Regions from separate parts of the Paenibacillus sp. M-152 genome, predicted to be linked through region 1. Evidence: riboswitches for the same ligand, from Rfam matches in the RefSeq annotation. Region 1 holds a riboswitch; the other holds the start of a gene.

Region 1 (7,855 bases):
GCACGGTTTGCAGGTATTCCGCTTCAGCGTGGGAAGATTCTCGATTTGTGTACGGGCAATGGGGTTGTTCCCATACTGTTGACGACACGCACCAAAGCATCTATTGAAGGAATTGAGATTCAACCACGCCTGGCGGATATGGCTAGACGGAGCGTGAGTTTGAATGGATTAGAAGATGCGATTGAGATTCGGGAAGGAGACTTGCGTGAACTGGTTCAAATCACGGGACATGGCGCGTATGATGCAATTACTGTGAATCCTCCCTATATGCCGCTAAATGGTAGCGATATCAAGCTGAACCCTCACCAGGCCATTGCGCGTCATGAAGTGAACTGTACACTGGAAGAAGTCATTCAGGCATGTTCTCGGCTTGTCCGAAATGGGGGGAAAGTATCAATGGTTCACCGCCCACAGCGGCTGGCTGAGATTATATCCTTGATGCGCAGTTATAGCCTGGAACCCAAGCGGATACGTTTTGTTCACCCACGGATTCATATGGAAGCGAATATGGTACTTGTTGAAGCGATGCGTGACGGCAAACCGGAGGTTCGCCTATTACCCCCACTCATTGTATATCAGGAAGATGGGAACTATACTCAGGAAATAAGAGAAATCTATGGAGAAGTAAGTAAGGGGGATTCAGTGTGACAGCAGCTGTACAAAAAAGCTTTAGTAACCGTGAAGAGGAACGGGGAAAGTTATATCTCGTTGCCACACCGATTGGCAATCTGGATGATATGACCTTTAGGGCAATTAACACCCTAAAGTCATGTAATATTATCGCTGCCGAGGATACGCGACAGACACGCAAACTGCTCACACATTTCGACATCACGCCGGAAATGCTCTTCAGTTATCATGAACATAATAAGGCTGCCAGTGGGCCTGAACTGATACGTTATATAATAGAAGGAAAAAATTTGGCACTGGTTAGCGATGCAGGTCTACCGGCCATTTCTGATCCTGGTTCGGATCTGGTCAAGCTGGCACTTGAAGCAGAAATCAGTGTTATTCCTATCCCAGGGGCAAATGCGGCACTATCAGCTTTAATTGCCTCAGGACTGGATACAGAGAGGTTTACCTTCGCTGGTTTTCCACCAAGGGAAAAAAAGGATCTAGAGAAGTTATTGTTATCATTTCAGGTATCCCACGGCACGATTCTTTTTTATGAATCGCCTCACCGTATTGTAAGGACATTGACAGTATTAAAGGAAACATTAGGATCACGCAAAGTGGTGCTTGCCCGTGAGCTGACCAAGTTGCATGAAGAATGGGTGCGTGGAACGGTGGAGCAGTGTCTTGCAAAATTAGAGGAAAATCCGCCGCTTGGTGAATACTGTCTGGTTGTTGAGGGGAAAAACGAAGAGGAAGAAGAACAGGAGCGGCAGGCATGGTGGCAGGACTTATCTTTGGAGTCTCATGTCGCGCATTACGAGTCAGAGGGGCTTACTCGCAAGGATGCCATGAAACGTACAGCCACAGACCGTTCAATTTCCAAGAGGGACGTGTACAACGCACTCTTATGAATACGTGTCTAAACAAAAAAGGGCCTTCCAACGGTTGGGTTCAAACCGTGGAAGGCAACAAGGAGTATATATGAAAAAGGTTAGAATTAACAATCTCTGATAAGTCTATTATATACTAAAATTCTCAGTTTGTCACAGGTGTTGGGATTTCAGAAATGCAATCTTGGCAAACAATTTTCCCTTTGAAGTAAATTACGTTCTCAGCATTGCCACAGAAGATACAAGCAGGCTCGTATTTTTTAAGCATGATGCGCTCGCCATCAACGTAAATTTCCAAAGCGTCTTTCTCTCCGATTCCCAGGGTACGGCGCAATTCGATTGGAATAACAACACGTCCGAGCTCGTCAACTTTTCTTACAATACCAGTGGATTTCATCATAATAAATCAGGCTCCTCTCGCCGTTTAAAATAATATAAGTGTCATGATTCGACAAAATTTTCTCTTTTCTGATATTTACTATACCAACGATTCCCAAAACAGTCAACCTAAAAAAAGTAGTAACAGCCTAATTATGCAAAAGTATTTAGAACAAAGAGCTTTATCCATGTACCTTACCTTATTTTACGGATGATTTGCCTTATTGTAGATTTGGAAATGTCGAAAAGTGATAATTCGACAAAAAACGACAAACGATGTCGAATAAGGGAGGGCGTTTAGGATTTTATTGTATTTTAATCCATTATTCCGAATATTAAAGGAGCTGATATCTTGCACCAGCCACTCAGTGAAGAAAAAGTTTTTAAGGACCCGGTACATAATTACATCCATGTTCAGGATACTGTGATATGGCGATTGATCAATACGCCGGAGTTCCAACGGTTACGACGCGTTCGGCAGTTAGGCACATCTTATCTTACGTTTCATGGAGCGGAGCACAGCCGGTTTTCACATTCACTGGGCGTATATGAGATTACGAGACGTATTATTTCTCAATTTGAACGTGGAGATTTTCCCGACTGGCCCAAGGAAGAAAGACTGATTGCTCTGTGTGCCGCTTTGTTGCACGATGTGGGGCACGGTCCATTTTCTCATTCAATTGAAGAAGCCTTTCATATGAACCATGAGGATTGGACATGCCGCATTGTACTGGGGGACACGAAGATCAACGCTGTGCTACGGCAAGTTGATGAGATGTTGCCCCACAAGGTCGCGGCGGTTATAGCCAAAACGTATGATAAGCCGATTGTTGTCAACTTGGTAACAAGCCCGCTGGATGCTGACCGTATGGATTATTTGTTGCGGGATGCTCATTCAACAGGTGTTAACTACGGAACAATTGATTTGGATCGTATTTTACGTTTGCTGCGCCCTCACAATGGGAGAATTGTCGTAAAAGAGTCGGGTATGCATGCAGTAGAGGATTATCTAATGTCACGCTACCAGATGTACTGGCAAATTTATTTCCATCCTGTAACACGCAGCTCAGAAATCCTGTTACGTAAAATTTTCAAGAGAGCTAAGGAATTGTTCAAAAACGGATATGAGTTTGGTTTTCTGCTGGATCCGCTGCCAGATCTATTAAAAGGAGAGCTAACAGTAGAGCAGTATTTGATGCTGGATGAGTCTTTGATTCAGACGGTATTTAGCCAATGGAAACGAGAAAAGGACGAAATTTTAAGTGATTTGAGCAGCCGTTTTATGGATCGTAGATTGTATAAATATGTAGAGATTGAAAATATGGATACAGATACCGTTGACCATATTCGAGAGGCTTTGGAAAAGGCTGGCTTGCATCCTGAATATGATCTTGAAATTGATTTTCCGACAGATCTTCCTTATGATGTGTTTCGGCAGGGCGGTTCAACGGACAACCAGATTTTACTGCTTGGACGTCAGGGCGAGGTACGGGAAATATCCGAAGTTTCAGAAATTGTACGCTCAATAAGTGGCATTCACCGAGGAAAATATCACATGTATTTTCCCCAGAATAAATTGAACGGGGTAAAAGAAAGGCTTCCTGCCGAAATAAGGAATTATTTTGTCAAACAATAGACAAATATATTGAAATGTAAGTAAGAAAAGGAGATGAAAACCTTGGATTTATTCGACACTCATACTCACCTAGATGCGCCACAATTTGACGAAGACCGTGAAGAAGTTATAGCACGTGCTGTCGAATCAGGAGTAACACGGATGATCAATATCGGATTTAATCGTGAGACCATTCCATCCACCATGAAGCTGGCTGAGACGTATGATTTTATTTATGCAGCCGTTGGATGGCATCCGCAGGATGCCATTACAATGCAGGAGGGTGATTTAGAATGGATTGCATCGTTATGCAGTCATAAAAAGGTTGTAGCGATCGGAGAGATCGGTCTGGATTATTATTGGGATACATCACCAAAGGATGTGCAGCAGCGGGTACTTCGAAATCAAATTGGCCTGGCACGTGAGCTCAACATGCCAATTGTTATCCATAACCGGGATGCACATGAAGATATTGTGAGGATTTTACGTGAGGAAAAGGCGGGCGAGATTGGCGGAGTCATGCACTCCTTTTCTGGGAGTTGGGAGACAGCTAAAATGGTGCTGGATATGGGTTTCCACCTTTCCTTCGGCGGGCCCATAACGTTCAAAAATGCCAAGCAGCCAAAAGAGGTGCTGGCCCAGGTACCGTTGGACCGTCTGCTTATTGAAACGGACGCGCCTTACTTGACGCCTCATCCGTTTCGTGGGAAGCGAAATGAGTCGGCACATGTGAGATTGGTGGCAGAGGCAGCTGCCCAAATTAAGGGAATTACGGTGGAGGAATTGGTATCCATTACGACCCAAAATGCCTTGGAACGATTTGACATTCAGTGAAAAAGCGAAGAAATCAATCAAAATAAAGAGATAGACGGAGCTAATTATGATTTTGTTGCAGGAAACTCAAGAATATTACAATTTTTTAACCGAATATTTTGAAAAATGTACTTGAAACCTGCTTTACAACATGCATGGAAACAGGATATCATCTTTTCAGTGAATTGTTGTTGAGTGTAAACATCAACAAATCATTTCATGAACCAGTCTCGCTGAGTCCCTTTTACAGGGAACGGGGGAACCGATATGGCTTACAGTACGTCCGGCGTATGTGCAAGAGATATTATCTCTTCAGTAGCCGGCTCGACCGAAATTCATTTCCTGGATGGGATTGAACAGGTAGAGAAGCCGTATTTCGATTTCTTTCTGGGTCTTCGGGGTGAATGTGAAGGCGACCGCCATGAGCGGTTGACCTAAGCTAGGGCGACTCTCTACGTCCGAACCCGACAGCTAACCCCGTAAGCGTAACAAGAGAGAAGCCATCTCGTGCATGAGTTTTCCCGCATATTCACACATGTCGGAAGCCACGAAAGAGCTCTCTAGTCTCTTTCTTTGGCTTTTTTTGTTGTGAATAAAAGAAAATCTGTCATCATACTGTGGTTAAACAGGGGAGGACAGCATGCCGCGAAGACGGGTACATGGTGCAGGACAGTCGCAGTACGGGCTTGTCTTGTAGAAAATCTGTTATAGTCACGTCAACGATCAACTATGTCTTACTCCAGACGGCGGGCTATGTAAGGAGGACGGAGGAAATGGGCATTTTCCGAAAAGAGGAGACCCATGAGTCACGCTCATCCAGCATGTCTTACGTATTACGTTGGAAGCAAGAGAATGTGCGCCAGGCTGCTTTGGTTGCTATTTTTCTAATCGCACTAACGATTATGATTTCAATTCTGATGTACACGCAATCTAAAAAACAAGTCTTTTTTGTCATCGATGGTAAGGCATCTGCGGTAGAAACCCGGGAATCCAAGCTCCAAGATTTGCTCAATGAGCATTCTATTTCACTTCAGCCGCATGATACAATTTCCATGCCGCTAAACGGGGCAGTACAGGATGGGGATCGCGTAGTCATTAAACGTGCCAATCAGGTTAAAGTATCCTCAGGCAATGAGACGAAAAAGCTGTACACAACAGAAAATACAGTAGAGGGTGCCATTCGCACTTCGGGCTATAAATTATCATCAACGGATAAAGTTTACCCTGCGTTGGATGCCTCTGTTTCAGCTAACATGGACATAAAAATCGTCCGTGTGAAGAAACAGCAGGTCGAACAGAAAAAACAAGTGCCTTATCAGGTCATCAAAACGGCAGATCCAAGTCTCTATAAAGGCGATAATCGAGTCATTCAAAGTGGCAAATCGGGTGTGGTAGTCCAGCATGTTCAAAAGGTATACCATGATGGAAAATTGGTGTCCAAACAGCTGGTCAACAAGGAAGTCGCACAAAATCGTGTGGATAAGGTAATTGCGGTAGGGACGAAGAAAAAACCGGTCGTTCTAGCTGCTTCCATCGGCCCTAAAGATGCGGTTAAGGCTACAAAGGTTAGTTCGGGCAGTGCTGTCCGTAAAGCAGGTATTAATTTTAATTATAAAAAAGTTTTACAAAATGTCTCCATGACGGCGTACTCTGCCCAGGAGCCAGGTATTGGTACACGTACCGCCTCCGGCACGCGTGTCACGGAAGGACGCACCATCGCTGTCGATCCGAATGTAATTCCCATCGGCTGGTGGGTGTATATTGAAGGGGTAGGCTTCCGCCGTGCGGAGGATACCGGTGGCGCGATTAAAGGCCACAAAATCGATGTGTATTATGAGAGTTTAAGCCGGGCTAACCAATTTGGTCGTAAGCACGGTAAAACCGTATATGTTATCGGACCTGTAAAGCCGGAAATCAACTAAAACAGGTTGTGTATGTTGAGGACAATGCGATAGTATTAACAACATAGTTATGCCATGCTAAGAAGAGGATATCCTCTTCTTATTTTGTTTTCAAAAGCAGGGAAAGATAATATATGTTGCTGTATAGCAGTGGAGGGAAACGAAGATGATCAAGGAAGTGATCGTGGTGGAAGGCCGGGATGATACGGTAGCCATTCGCCGTGCTGTCGAAGCAGATACGATAGAAACTGGCGGTTCAGCCATTAATAAAATGACGCTGCGGAAAATTGCATTGGCACAGGAACGGCGGGGGGTCATTATTTTAACTGATCCCGATCATGCAGGGGAGCGTATCCGTAAAATTATCGCCTCCAAGGTCCCCGGCTGCAAGCAGGCTTTTATACCTGAGGCAGAGGCGACACGCAAAGGGGATATTGGCGTGGAGAATGCCTCCCCGGAAGCCATCAGACACGCTCTCGCGCGGGTACATACGACAGTGGAAGGCGCCGAACCGCTGATTGAAATGGCGGACCTGATTGACGCTGGACTTATTACCCACCCCAATGCTGCTGCACGCCGTATGGCCTTGGGGAATGTACTGGGTATTGGCTATTGTAACGGAAAGCAGCTACATAAGCGGCTCTCTGTCTTTCAGATCAGTCGTGAGGAATTTGCCAGTGCGCTGGCACAAATCGAAAGTGAAGGATTGTGATATCCGTATGACAGGGATTCAAGATATAGCAACACCGCGGCGTACGAAGGAAATTATTCAAAGGCACGGTTTTTCGTTCAAAAAGAGTCTGGGACAAAACTTTCTGATTGATCAAAATATTCTGAGCAAGATCGTAAATGCTGCCGGATTGGATGATACAAAGGGCGCGCTTGAGATCGGTCCGGGCATTGGAGCTTTGACCGAGAAGTTGGCACAATCCGCTAAGGCAGTTACCGCTGTTGAGATTGACCAGCGGCTGTTGCCCATTCTTGAAGAAGTGCTGGCCCCTTACGAGCATGTAAAGGTTCGCCATGGAGACGTGTTAAAGCTGGATTTGCGTGAAGTGTTTGCAGTCGATTTTGCAGACGTGGGCAAAGTGAGTGTCGTCGCTAATCTGCCGTATTACGTCACTACACCGATTCTGATGCGTCTACTGGAGGACAAGCTTCCTTTGGAGAATATCGTCGTTATGATTCAAAAGGAGGTGGCTGAGCGCATGGCTGCGTCTCCTGGTACGAAGGATTACGGCAGCTTAAGCATAGCCGTGCAATATTACAGTGAGCCTGAGTTAGTCTGTACGGTGCCGAATACAGTATTTATTCCGCAGCCGAATGTTGATTCGGCAGTTATTCGGCTGCGTGTACGAGAAGTCCCTCCGGTGGAAGTGGTGGACGAGAAGCACTTTTTTGAAGTGGTTCATGCCGCTTTTGCCCAACGCCGTAAAACCATTTCAAATAACCTAAAAAGCCGCTTCTTCACCAAAGAGAACAGGGACACGCTGGAGCCGCTGTTGCAACAAGCTGATATTGAGCCCTCCCGTCGAGGGGAAACGCTGAGTATCGAGGAATTTGCGCGTCTGAGCGCCGTGCTATTGGAGGCTGGTATATCCTAAGTTGGAACCAAACTGTGCATTCACCCATACGATATAGGA
Region 2 (7,855 bases), 110 kb from region 1:
AGTCTGAGTCTGCGCTTGCGCCAGATATGGGCAAGCCTCTAGGGGCCAACATCATGCCCGACCTGCCCAAGAACCCTCCACAGCCCGCTTCGGAAATTCTCAGCAAACGGGTGGTGGAGTATCACATTGATGTATCTCTGGAAAAAGGACGGGTTTTGCGAGGCACTGAGACACTGACCTGGAGACATCCGGGCAAGAAAACTGTGAATGATCTGTATCTTCATCTATACCCGAATGCCTTCTCTTCCATGGAAACCACCTTTATGAAAGAATCCGGGGGAAAGCTGCGCGGAGACACCATGCCCAAGGACGGCTTTGGCTCCATGACGCTGACCGAACTAAAGACAGAAGATGGTTTATCTCTCATGCACCGTACTCAATATGTACAACCAGATGACGGTAACGCAAGTGACCGTTCGCTCATGAAGGTACGTCTGCCCAAGCCAGTACGAGGTGGCGAAGAAATCACACTATATATGAAGTTTGAAGTCAAACTGCCTGGCATTTTTGCTCGTATGGGTGTGACAGATGATTTTGTAATGGCTGGACAGTGGTTTCCAAAGCTCAGCGTCTATGAGACTGCAGGACAACGTGGACGCGCCGACGAGGGCTGGAACCTCCATCAGTATCATGGCAACTCCGAGTTCTATGCCGATTTTGGAATTTACAGCATACGAATTCGGGTGCCTGAAACACACATCGTAGCAGCGACCGGATTTCCCACCCGTGGTGCAGTACGACAGAACGGCCAGAAAATATATCAATTTTATGCCGATGATGTACACGATTTTGCCTGGTCCGCTTCACCCAACTTTGTAGCCGTAGAAGAACCCTTTTCTTCTACTGAAGTTCCTGGTGTCAAAATCAAGCTCTATCTGGACCCGTCCCATAAGGAACTCAAAGGACGTTATATGAGCGCAGCCAAGGCCGCCCTTTCGTACTACAGCAAATGGTACGGGCCTTATCCATATTCCACTCTATCTATCGTTGTTCCACCCAAAACAGGCAGTGGAGCCGGCGGCATGGAATATCCGACACTCATCACGGCCGCAGCTGCGGACCAACTGAATCCCGGCTATAATCTGGAACGGACGCTGGTTCATGAGATTGGGCATCAATATTTCTACGGAATGGTAGCCAATAATGAATTTGAGGAGCCCTGGCTGGATGAAGGCTTCACCTCCTATGCAGAAGAACGGCTCATGGAGCAAGAATATGGGCTTATCCCCAACTTGCCATTACAATCCGGACAGGTAGCTTCTCCACAGCCCCTAAACCGCGAATCCTGGAAGTACGGATCGTCGGCTGAGTATGCACAAAATGCCTACTCACGAGGCAAGCTGGTACTACGAGGTATTGAACGTCAGGTGGGTACGAAAAAAATGGACCGGGTTATGCGAACCTATGTCCAGACCTACCGATTCAAGCATCCGACCTCACAGGATTTTCAGCGTGTCGTGGAGAGGGTGACTGGACGCTCATGGAGCCACTATTTTGAACAATATGTATATGACGGCCAGATGGCGGACTTTTCTGTCGATCGCATCACGAACCGCAAGTTGGAGAATGGATATGAAGCAGTCGTGACGCTCAGCAAAAAAGGAGCAGATTATCCCAAGATCCCTGTTCAATTTACCTTCAAGGATGGCACCACAATATTTAAGGCATGGGACGGTACGGGCAAAAGTACATCTTTCCGACTCAAAAGCACCTCTCCCGTGTCCTATGTGACCGTTGATCCTCTATACACTATTGCACTGGAGAACAAGCATATTAATAATAGCCTGAAGGCTGAATTGGACGAAAAGCAACAAACCCGTTGGAGTGTGAGTGTAACCAAGCTGTTGGAGACACTGCTTGGAAGTCTGTCATGGTGAGGTGTCTATAGATGCGGACTGTTTTAAAAGAAGGCTGGGCGCTAGTGCGCATACGCTTTTATATCGTTATCATTTTATTTTTGTATCGTCTGCTGTGGGGAGTATTTCTCTATCGGCTGGTACAGTCGGCCGTTGTCCCGCTGCTGCTGCGTTATCCTGATCAGAGCCAAAACGAGCTGGGAAAGACCTTGTTTTGGATGGAGGGCCAGATCGCTTTGATGGACAGCCGGGAAGTACACGTATATTTATGGATACTACTAGGGGCGACCGTATTGCGCGTCCTAATCACTCCCTTCATTAGAGCTGGCATATATCAAAGCCTGTATACCGATGCGTCTGAACCGCAAAGCCTGTCCTTCTTCAAGGGGATGAAACGTCACGGTATGTCATCTCTGTTGTATTACATCATCGAGTTGGGTTTGCTGCTGCTTCCCGCCTTCTGGGTGGTACCGAGACTCTATCCTATTGTAGCAGGAACGCTGCAATCTTCCTCTTACCTGTTGCATTTGTTGCCCTATGCCATTGGGTGGGTGGCTTACGGTTGGTTCATTCGGCAGTGCATCCTGTATATGCAACTGGGCACGGTCAGTGGTCACGCCATACTATCGTCCCTGCTCGCCTTCTTTCGCCAGCTTCTTCCGGCTGTAAGCGTATCTCTCTTGCTTGGTGCTTGTGTGCTGCTGGTCTTCGGTCTATTTGGCACCGTAGCGATGATTTGGACTGGTATGTTGGCGCTAATTCTCCAGCAATCGTATCATTTTGTTACCAGTCTGGTCAGGCTGTGGCATATCAGTTCGCAGTATCGTCTATGGCACATCGATATCTCCAGCAGAGGCTAATCCCTCTCTTTATGCTTTCTCCTGCATTTTTAGCTGTCGAAAAAACTTTTTTCTTTCCCGTGCAAACGGCACATAACTGAATACTGTTAACAGAATCTGTTCCTAGGGCGTTAGGAACAGATTTTTTTTGTAACTTTTTGCGATGAAACATTTGCCAAAGCCTGCTGTCTTTGTTACAATAATCGCAGTGAACTGATAGTAACAACTTTGTAATCTTTATTGTAACCTTTATCTTAAAAACATCGTTGTCGTGAATACTGCTCTCCAAGGTGCACATCTTAAGTTAAGCCTAATTCCTGGCACCTAGGAAGCGGGGGAACCAGTTTGGGTGAATTGATCTCGCAACAGAGTGGTCATAGGGGAACCTTCTACCGAATCCTTAAGCTAACCTCGCAGGCATTGGAAGGGGTATATTTTTTTTGAAGAAGAAGCTAACGATCGCAGCCATGGGTCTCGCCATTGCCTTTACATCTTTTACATTCGGTGGCAGCAGTGCATTTGCAGACTCTAAGATGGACCAGGTCATCCAAGATGCCAAAGGAACGAACTATAGAAGCGGAGGTACTACACTCGAGGGATTCGATTGCTCCGGCTTCACAATGTATGTATTCAACAAACTGGGAATTAAACTGCCGCATCAATCTGGATCACAATTCAAAATGGGAGCTTCTGTATCCCGCGATGAAATGAGACCAGGCGACCTGGTGTTCTTCAACACCACAGGAAGAGGCGTTTCCCATGTAGGTATCTTCGTAGGTGAAGGGAAATTCGCCCACTCCTCGACTTCACGTGGTGTAGTAGTTAGCTCACTGAACGAAAATTATTACGCTAACCGTTATGTCGGTGCAAAAAGAATTATGAGCACAGACGCTTACCATTCTGTAGCTTCAGATATTCCTGATGACGACAACGTAGAATAACTACCGCACAGCAAGCTAACCCTAGCCGCAATTTGATTCTGGCCGGAATCGAATTGCGGTTTTTTATGTCCACTACATCAGTAATTATTATCATTACTGACGAACTGACACCTCAAAAGGTTTCAGTTTTAGCGAACATCGTCGTTTTTACCGCCACCGCTGGGGGAGCATATGAGCAGTAAATCCTTCTTATTGAATGTATACCCGACTTAGGTACGAAATAAACACGCTTGCCATTCTCCTACAACTTGTCTACAATCTGTGGTTAATGATTGAAGTACCTACATAAGGAGGAATGAAAAAGTGCCGGCCTCAATATCCAACTACCGGATCGTACCGATGGACGAGCATCAAGCGGCTGAAATCTGTGAGTGGCGCTATGATCCTCCCTACAACATATACGGCTGGCTTCCCTGGGAACAAATGAAGGCACTTGAAGTCGAATTTGGAAGTCCCACGCTTCGCCAAGAGCAATATGTTGCCGTACTGGACGAAGAGAATGAGCTGACGGGATTTGCTCAATATTTTCCTATGGTCGGTGTGACCCGGCTGGGTCTTGGAATGCATCCCGAAAGATGCGGACATGGCACAGGCTCCGACTTTGTCCGGGCCATTGCCGAGGAAGCCAGACGACGTCATCCACAGAATGAAATTGACCTAGAGGTTCTCACCTGGAATCAGCGGGCTATACGAGCCTACAAGGCAGCTGGATTTGAGCTGACGGATACCTATGAACGTCAGACTCCAGATGGCAGAAAACCGTTCTATTGTATGGTATATCGTCCTGAACAACAGAACCGGGTTCTATAAATAAGAGCGCCTTCGCTATACAACCGCGATGTTGTATAGCGAAGGCGCTCTTAATATATACAACAGATCATTATAAAATCAATGACTGCTGCGCATTTTTTCAAAAGCTTCATTATATTGTTGGGCTTCCTTAATATCTACGGCCATAATACCGCCATCGTCCCAAGAGGTCAAACGCAGAGTCACGGTCTTGTAATCAATCGTAATAAATGGATGGTGATTGAATGCCTCAGATATAGCGGCAACTTCATCCACGAATGCAATTCCCTTCATAAAACTGGAAAAATTATATTTCCGAACGATCCAACGTCCTTCCTCCAGTTCCCAGCCCTCCAGTTTCTCCAGATGTGCTTCAATCTCTTCTTGTGTAAAAGGCATGTTACGAACTCCTCCCCGTTTATACGGAAGCCTTTTAGCCGCTTACATGCGGCCAAAACTACGATATATTGGTGTACATATTACCACGGCCCCGTTGATAAATCCATAAGACGGCCTTCAAATCAAAGGGACCGACGTCAGCTCCTCATCTCCGATGAGTACATAGATCCGGTGCTGCTCCGGCTCATAAATCACAACGCCGCTGCCTACAGTGATTATTGGCTCCGTACCCAGTGCATAAAATAGGTCTTCTGCCAAAGCTTCATTGACTTCCTGACGCCCCATCGGGTTCAGCCTGTCCCAATCTTCTGCTTCCATTTCAAAAAATTCATAGCTATCTGGGATGCGTCCCACAGCCTCTGTCAAATCGTTCAAAATTTGTTCATACTCGCGCCCATGCTTTACTCCCATGCTATTTCCTCCAATGGTTCAGCGATTCAATACATAATCACTTTATTATACCGGAAATTGGCCCTTAACAAAAAAGAGAGTTTTGTCGATAAATACTATAATCCGTCTCATAATGACGCGCTTGGGGCAAGGACGACCCATGCGGCATGAAAGGATTCAAAATCTATTCTCATGGATGAGGTGTATCATGCAAATTACAACCATTATTGGACTTGTGCTCGGGCTTTTGTCACTGGTCGTCGGGATGATCCTGAAGGGCGCGCCAGTCGTCAATCTGGTCAATAATCCCGCTGCTTACATGATTATTTTCGTCGGAACAGCAGCAAGTATATTCATGGCGTTTCCGATGGATGACATGAAACGGGTGCCAAAGCTGTTTAAAATTATTTTCACCCAGCAGAAATTGCTGGATCGCAAGGAGCTTATCGGTACATTTACCGAATGGGCATCCATTACCCGTCGTGAAGGTCTGCTCGCGCTGGAATCCAAGGTCGAAGAGATCGACGATCCCTTTATGCGCGGCGGTATGCGAATGATTATCGATGGTAATGATCAGGAGTTCGTACGCGATGTTCTGATGGAAGACATTAACGCTACCGAAGATAGACACCGCGCTGGCGCACTGATTTTCTCCCAAGCCGGTATGTACGCTCCAACACTCGGGGTACTTGGTGCGGTTGTAGGTCTGATCGCCGCTCTGGCCGACCTTAGTGACATGGAAAAACTGTCCCATGCCATTGCAGCCGCTTTTATTGCAACGTTGCTCGGTATTTTTACAGGCTATGTCCTATGGCATCCAATGTCCAACAAGCTGAAACGGCTATCCAAGAAAGAAGTGGAACTTAAGTTAATGATGGTCGAAGGTCTGCTTTCCATTCAATCTGGTATCTCGACGATTGCCATCAGCCAGAAGCTAGCAATCTTCCTAACTCCAACCGAACGGGCTTCGATGACCCAGAAGGATGGCGATTCCAGTGAGTAAAAAGAGACATGAACCGCATGAAGAGCATGCTGACGAAAGCTGGCTGTTGCCATATTCCGACTTAATGACCCTTCTGTTGGCTCTTTTCATTGTCTTATTCGGTATGAGCTCGCTCGATGCCAAAAAATTTGAAACTATGGCTCAATCCCTGAGTTCAGCTTTTAGTGGCGGTACTGGCGTGCTGGATCACTCAGCCGCGAATCCGTCGTCACAATCCATGGATATGGGCAAAAATAAAGAAGAGGTATCACAACCCTTAAAATCGAAAGCCACTTCCACCTCTGATCTGCAAAAGCAACTCGCCCAGCGGGAAGAAGAAGATTTAAAGAAGCTTAAAAAGCAAATGGATCAGTATATTCAAAATAACGGCCTGTCCACCCTACTGAACACCAAGCTGAACCAATCCCAGCTGATGATCACCATTAGTGATAATGCCCTGTTTTCATCCGGGCAGGCCGAAGTAAAGCCAGAAGCGAGAAAGCTGGCCAAATCCATTTCCAGCATGCTCCAACAGTTTCCTGGTTATGACGTTATCGTATCAGGTCATACGGACAATGTACCTATTTCCAATAGTCAGTTTCCGTCCAACTTTGATTTGAGTGCCAAGCGTTCGCTCAATTTCTTGCGTATTTTGTTGCTCAATCCTCAGCTTGATCCTACCAAGTTTGTATCCATCGGATATGGCGAGTATCGACCATTGGCAGGCAATCAAACTGGAGCAGGACGTGCCAAAAACCGTCGTGTCGAAATTTCCGTTCTTCGCAAATATCAGAACGGTACACAAGTTATTAGTCCTACCTCAAGCTCGAATGAAGGTTGATCATCATGAATATGTTATATGAACAAAGGCACCGCCGCATTTTTTATGCAGCTGGTGCCTTTTACTTTAGGGATTTCTGTTCTCTAGCCCTGTCATATACGAGGGACAAGCGCTGTAGGCTATAAGAAGGCCTCTGGCATTAGCTAAGTGTATAATCAAGCATCTGGCCCAGTTCCAGCTTTTCAGCCTCTGTTAAATCACGCCAGGCGCCTTTCTGAAGGGATCCTAAACGAATATTCATAATTCGTAGGCGCTGCAGTTTCTTAACTTCATAACCGAAGGCAGCACACATACGTCGGATCTGACGATTTTTCCCTTCTGTCAGGATAATACGGAATACATACTCAGATACACGTGTTACTTCACAGGACAGCGTTCGATGACCGAGTATCTTTACACCGCTGGACATCCCCTGCACAAAGGATGGTGTGACTGGACGATCCACTGTTACGATATACTCTTTTTCATGCTTGCCTTCTGCCCGTAAGATCTTATTCACAATGTCCCCATCATTGGTTAATAAAATGAGACCTTCCGAATCCTTATCCAAGCGTCCAATTGGAAATATCCGCTGCGGGTGCCCCACAAAATCGACAATATTGCCTCTAATGTGGCTCTCTGTCGTGCTTGTAATGCCCACTGGCTTGTTCAATGCAATATAGACGTGATCGGACTTATCGCGCAGTGGCTTGCCGTTCACACGGACGTCATCGCCTTCCTCCGCTTGACTGCCCAGCACGGCCACTTCGCCGTTAATCGTCACGCGGCCGCTCTCTACCAGCTTGTCCGCCTCCCGGCGCGAGCAAAAGCCAGTTTCG

The links. Region 1 has a riboswitch for cyclic di-AMP ahead of EGM68_RS00615 (resuscitation-promoting factor). Riboswitches for the same ligand answer to the same signal wherever they lie in the genome.
Region 2: linked by a shared signal. The riboswitch ahead of EGM68_RS01005 (C40 family peptidase) and the one ahead of EGM68_RS00615 (resuscitation-promoting factor) in region 1 are both predicted to bind cyclic di-AMP.

What each region holds. Positions count from the first base shown of each region.
Region 1 covers NZ_CP034141.1:125,301-133,155, forward strand. The annotation lists gene EGM68_RS00590 (tRNA1(Val) (adenine(37)-N6)-methyltransferase) at 1-648, shown strand, start outside; gene rsmI (16S rRNA (cytidine(1402)-2'-O)-methyltransferase) at 645-1,526, shown strand; gene EGM68_RS00600 (AbrB/MazE/SpoVT family DNA-binding domain-containing protein) at 1,651-1,905, opposite strand; gene EGM68_RS00605 (HD domain-containing protein) at 2,236-3,519, shown strand; gene EGM68_RS00610 (TatD family hydrolase) at 3,562-4,332, shown strand; cyclic di-AMP (ydaO/yuaA leader) riboswitch at 4,533-4,813, shown strand; gene EGM68_RS00615 (resuscitation-promoting factor) at 5,085-6,233, shown strand; gene rnmV (ribonuclease M5) at 6,379-6,924, shown strand; gene rsmA (16S rRNA (adenine(1518)-N(6)/adenine(1519)-N(6))-dimethyltransferase RsmA) at 6,932-7,816, shown strand.
Region 2 covers NZ_CP034141.1:230,690-238,544, reverse strand. The annotation lists gene EGM68_RS01015 (M1 family metallopeptidase) at 1-1,877, shown strand, start outside; gene EGM68_RS01010 (hypothetical protein) at 1,889-2,716, shown strand; cyclic di-AMP (ydaO/yuaA leader) riboswitch at 2,993-3,130, shown strand; gene EGM68_RS01005 (C40 family peptidase) at 3,136-3,636, shown strand; gene EGM68_RS01000 (GNAT family N-acetyltransferase) at 3,940-4,446, shown strand; gene EGM68_RS00995 (4a-hydroxytetrahydrobiopterin dehydratase) at 4,525-4,824, opposite strand; gene EGM68_RS00990 (hypothetical protein) at 4,942-5,235, opposite strand; gene motA (flagellar motor stator protein MotA) at 5,423-6,217, shown strand; gene motB (flagellar motor protein MotB) at 6,210-7,037, shown strand; gene rluF (23S rRNA pseudouridine(2604) synthase RluF) at 7,177-7,855, opposite strand, start outside.